2 regions of the Halobacillus trueperi genome follow, and region 2 is predicted to be linked to the other one. Evidence: predicted binding sites of a transcription regulator. Region 2 holds the regulator's gene; the other holds the start of a gene.
What was found. The regulator Rex, encoded in region 2, represses fermentation and respiration genes when NADH is low (regulators of the CRP and FNR family bind a similar motif). The targets are predictions, from matches to a motif close to TTGTGAAATATTTCACAA.
Positions count from the first base shown of each region.

Region 1: DYE48_RS02370 (cytochrome ubiquinol oxidase subunit I) is a predicted target of Rex. The motif match lies at 1,095-1,112, and genes of this name have one in related genera.

Region 1 covers NZ_QUAE01000001.1:453,566-455,971, reverse strand. The annotation lists gene DYE48_RS02370 (cytochrome ubiquinol oxidase subunit I) at 1-1,008, opposite strand, end outside; gene DYE48_RS02365 (ABC transporter ATP-binding protein) at 1,490-2,406, opposite strand, start outside.
Region 2 covers NZ_QUAE01000014.1:74,104-76,509, reverse strand. The annotation lists gene DYE48_RS15255 (ABC-F family ATP-binding cassette domain-containing protein) at 1-106, opposite strand, end outside; gene moaC (cyclic pyranopterin monophosphate synthase MoaC) at 267-749, shown strand; gene DYE48_RS15245 (redox-sensing transcriptional repressor Rex) at 765-1,424, shown strand; gene DYE48_RS15240 (GNAT family N-acetyltransferase) at 1,485-2,039, shown strand; gene DYE48_RS15235 (SDR family oxidoreductase) at 2,077-2,406, opposite strand, start outside.

The DNA of each region.
Region 1 (2,406 bases), on a different contig from region 2:
CGAGATACCAAGTGTATAGAAGCCGATGCTGACCATGAGGTCGAACATGTAGTGAATCCATAAAGGAGGCCGTTCCTGTTCAGGCGTTTCATTCAACCCTTCCACCTCAGCATTAAAATCACCGTACGCAAGGAAACTCAACGCGTTCGGAATCCGAATCGCATTTTCCACTTCATTGTTTTCATTCAACGTACCGAATACAACAAGGTCCGCGCCTTCTTCTGTTTCAAAATGCCACTCCCCTGCCGCTAGTTTTTCCGGTTGGTACTCTGCGAGGAATTTAGCTGATAAGTCTCCAGCAACAGCTGTCAGAATAGCAAATAAAAACGTCATCATAACCGTTAGCTTCAACGCTTTTTTATGATATAACGACCCTTTTTTCACAAGAATGATAAAGGCTGCAATTCCTGCGAGTACAGCAGCAGCTGTTAAATACGAGGAGGAAATGACGTGAAACACCTTTGTCGGGGTCGCAGGGTTAAACATCGCTGCGAGAGGATCAACCGCTGTAAAGCGTCCGTCCTCCATTTCGAATCCTTGTGGTGTGTTCATAAATGAGTTGACTGTCGTAATGAAGAAAGCAGACAGTGTTCCTCCGATGACGACAGGAATAGATAATAGCCAGTGATAGATCGGTTTCTTAAACCGGTCCCATGTATATAAATAAATCCCAAGAAAAATCGCTTCAAAGAAAAACGCGAACGTTTCCATGAATAATGGCAAAGCAATGACATTCCCTGCCAGCTGCATGAAACTTGGCCAAATGAGTGATAACTGCAAGCCAATCGCCGTACCTGTCACCACTCCGACAGCTACAGTAATCGTATAGCCTCGAGTCCAACGGCGGGCAAGCAATGTATAGTGTGGATCTTTTTTCTTAATTCCGATGAGCTCCGCAATCGATACGAGCACAGGAATACCGACTCCAAGCGTCGCGAAAATCGCATGGAAAAGCAGTGTCATAGCTGTAAGCGCCCGGCTCACTTCCACGGTTTCAAATCCAAACATCTTTGTTCCCCCTAACTAAAATCGGTCACTTCTACCGTTAGTATAAAGTGTGAAAACGGTTCATGGTCAGATGGTTGTTGACGATTTTGTGACATCCTTCACAAAGTGTCTAATTTATGAAAATCTTACCCGATCTTTTCCCTGCTGTCGAACATTATGCCTATACCTCCTCTTCCCTATTGATCATTTAAATTAACGTACGAATGCCGATGACCAGCACACCTCTTCTTCTGTTATAGCTCCCGATTGTGGAAGACTCAGTTCCGAGATAATCCGGGGTTCGTTTGCCACATTTGGAGTCGGGGGTGGTTGGGAAGCTACTCGCTTTCCTGTGGGGGAGCGCCGCGCTCCCACGGAAAGCGACTCATTCCCCGCAGCCCCCATCCACTCAACAAAAAGTCTCGAAACTGAGTCTTCAAGAATCCTGCCATTTAGTTCAACAAAAAATAGACACCGGGTTTCCGGTGTCTTTTTGAAACGATTATATGGCGTCGAGCATTTGGAACTGGGCTTTTACGAGGTCGTAGTACTCACCTTCTTGATCCATCAGTTCATCATGTGAACCCTGCTCAAGGATGCGCCCGTTTTCAAGAACAAAAATGTTGTCCGCTTCTCGTATGGTCGACAAGCGGTGGGCGATCATAATTGCCGTTCGTCCTTTAAGCAGTTTGCGAAGCGCCTGCTGGATTTTCAGTTCTGTCTCTGTATCGATACTAGCGGTTGCTTCATCTAAAATTAGAATTCTTGGATTGGCAAGAAGCGCACGGGCAAAGGACAGAAGCTGTCGTTCACCGGCGGATAGGATATTTCCGCGTTCTTCTACTTCTGTTTCATACCGATTGTTTAAGCGTTGAATAAAGTCATCGGCTCCGACGACTTTTGCCGCTTCGATGACTTCTTCATCGGAAGCATCGGGACGTCCGAAGCGGATGTTTTCCATGATCGTCCCTGAGAAAATGAAGGTATCCTGCAGGACGACACTGATCTGTTGGCGGATACTATCAATCGTGGCATCCTTCAAGTCTACCCCATCGATTTTGACCGAACCCTTGGTCGGATCATAGAAGCGACTGATCAAGTTCGCAATCGTCGACTTTCCAGACCCGGTATGGCCGACAAGAGCGACGGTCTCACCCTCTTTCATTTCAAGATTGATATTATGGAGGGCGATGCGTTTAGAATCATAGGCGAATTGAACATGATCAAATTCGATATGGCCCCTCATGTCTTTCAGTTCAATGGCATCTTTCTTCTCCTCCACGTTTGGTTCCTCATCCAGGAATTCAAAGATCCTTTCTGAGGCAGCCATCGCCATCAGAAGCTGGTTATACATCTGTCCTAAACGGGAGATCGGCTCCCAGAACATGCCAAGGAAGAAAGCGAACATGACAAAGTCAC
Region 2 (2,406 bases):
CGACGATGGCGATCCGGTCGTTCATCTGCACTTCCAATTTGATATTCGATAAAATCAACTCGGCGCCGAAACGCTTCGTCAATTGGTTCAATTGCATGAGAATCATGTCGTTTCACCTCAATAAAATCAGTGTATCTCATAGGCGCGCCCCCTAGCAACACAATGGTCTCCAAGTATGTGAAATCTTTAACGACTAACGTTTGATTTTTTGGTAGAATAAGAGTAGTGTTTCAATCAGTACTGTTAACAAAAAGGGGTAGAAGAAAATGGCGGAGTTCAGTCATTTTAATGACCAGGGCCGCGCCCGTATGGTGGATATTTCAGACAAAAATGATTCCGTGCGGACGGCCGTCGCAGCAACGAGTGTACAAGTGAATGAAGAGATTTATCATAAAATCACGAACCATGAGATTGGAAAAGGGGATGTGCTTTCTGTGGCCCAGGTCGCAGGGATTATGGCAGCGAAAAAGACATCTGACTGGATTCCGATGTGCCATCCGTTGTCATTAAAAGGAATCGATGTGTCCTTCGATTGGGAAACAGAAGACCAGCCGACATTAAACATCGAGGTTTCTGTCAAGACGAAGGGAAGCACAGGGGTGGAAATGGAAGCGCTAACGGCCGCTTCAGCCACAGCCCTCACGGTTTACGATATGTGCAAAGCGTTAGATAAAGGAATGGTCATCGGCCCGACCTATTTGAAAGAAAAGACAGGCGGGAAAAACGGCGACTATACGAGAAACAGGTAAAGGAGTCCGGTGCTAATGGATATCGAACAAACGAAGATTCCACAGGCGACAGCGAAGCGGCTGCCGCTCTATTATCGCTTTTTGAACAACCTCCATACCCAGGGCAAACTGCGTGTGTCATCGAAGGAACTGAGCGATGCGGTCAAAGTCGATTCAGCGACGATCCGCCGCGATTTCTCCTATTTCGGAGCACTCGGCAAAAAAGGGTACGGCTACAACGTCGAGTATTTGCTTTCCTTTTTCAGAAAAACGCTCGACCAGGATGAAACGACACGTGTCGCGTTGATCGGTGTCGGGAATTTGGGTACGGCATTTTTGAACTACAACTTTACGAAAAACAACAATACGAAAATCGAAATCGCCTTCGATGCCAACGAGGAAAGGGTCGGTTCTGAGGTCGGTGGCGTCGGTGTCGAGCACATTGACGATTTAGAAGAAAAGCTCGGTGACATTTCTGTTGCCATTCTCACCGTTCCATCCTCTGCCGCTCAAGGGATCGCGGACAGGCTTGTAAAAGCGGGGATTTCAGGGATTCTTAACTTTACACCAGCGAGGATCAGCGTGCCGTCGAATGTCAGGGTCCATCATATCGACCTTGCCATCGAACTGCAGGCTCTCGTCTATTTCCTGAAGCATTACCCACTGAACGAAGAGGAAGCAGAGGAAGAACAATAAGAAAGACAAACGGGTGTGAAATCATTTTGGTTTCTCACTCTTTTTTTAGGAGGAAAGGTTTTGGAAACGTTATCGTTTGGTTCAGAAACAGAAAGATTGGTAATTAGACCGCTTGAAAAAAGTGATTATGAAAGCTGGCTTCATGGATATGAGGGGCGTTTTCCGTCAAAGCGCCGTCATGATGAAGGCCGTCTTGATATGAGTGTTTGTACGAAAGAATGGTTTGATGAGCTGGTGGAGAAACATCAACAGTTAGCGATGGAGGATACCGCGTATATCTTCGGTGTTTTTCTAAAAGGAGATCAAACACACGTGGGAATGATTGATTTCTCTACTTTAGTAAGATATGACTTCCAGTGGGGAAGAATCGGGTATGCGCTGCATAACCAGCATTGGGAGAAGGGTTATGGGAAGGAAGCGGTGGCTGAAGCATTAAGGATCGCTTTTGATCAACTGAGTTACCACCGGGTAGAGGCCCATATCAATTTGGATAATGAGCCTTCCATCAAGATGGCAGAGAGCATAGGTCTTGTGTATGAATGCACCCGAAAAGGGTTCATCCACGAGTTTGGTGAATGGACGGACAACTTGATCTACTATAAAAATGCAGAATAAAAAAGAAGCTTAGCACAATGCTGAGCTTCTTTTAATGTTACTCGGTATTCTCTTTCCAGCTTTTGTCCATAAGCATCTTCCCAGGCCACGTGTAGGCCATAATGCCACCGTCTGCGGTAATGTCTTCCCCCGTCACATACGAACTTTCATCAGAAGCGAGGAAAAGAGCGACATTCGCCATTTCCTCCGGGCGTCCGAGGCGTCCCATCGGCGTGACCCACTTATTCGCTTCACGGAACTCTCTGCCTTCTTCTTCCTGCTTCGTCCCTGCCAGCTCTTTGACGAGCGGAGTTTCGATGGTACCTGGAGAAATCGAATTGACACGGATGCCTTCGCGCGCATAGTCGATTGCCATCGCTCTTGTGAA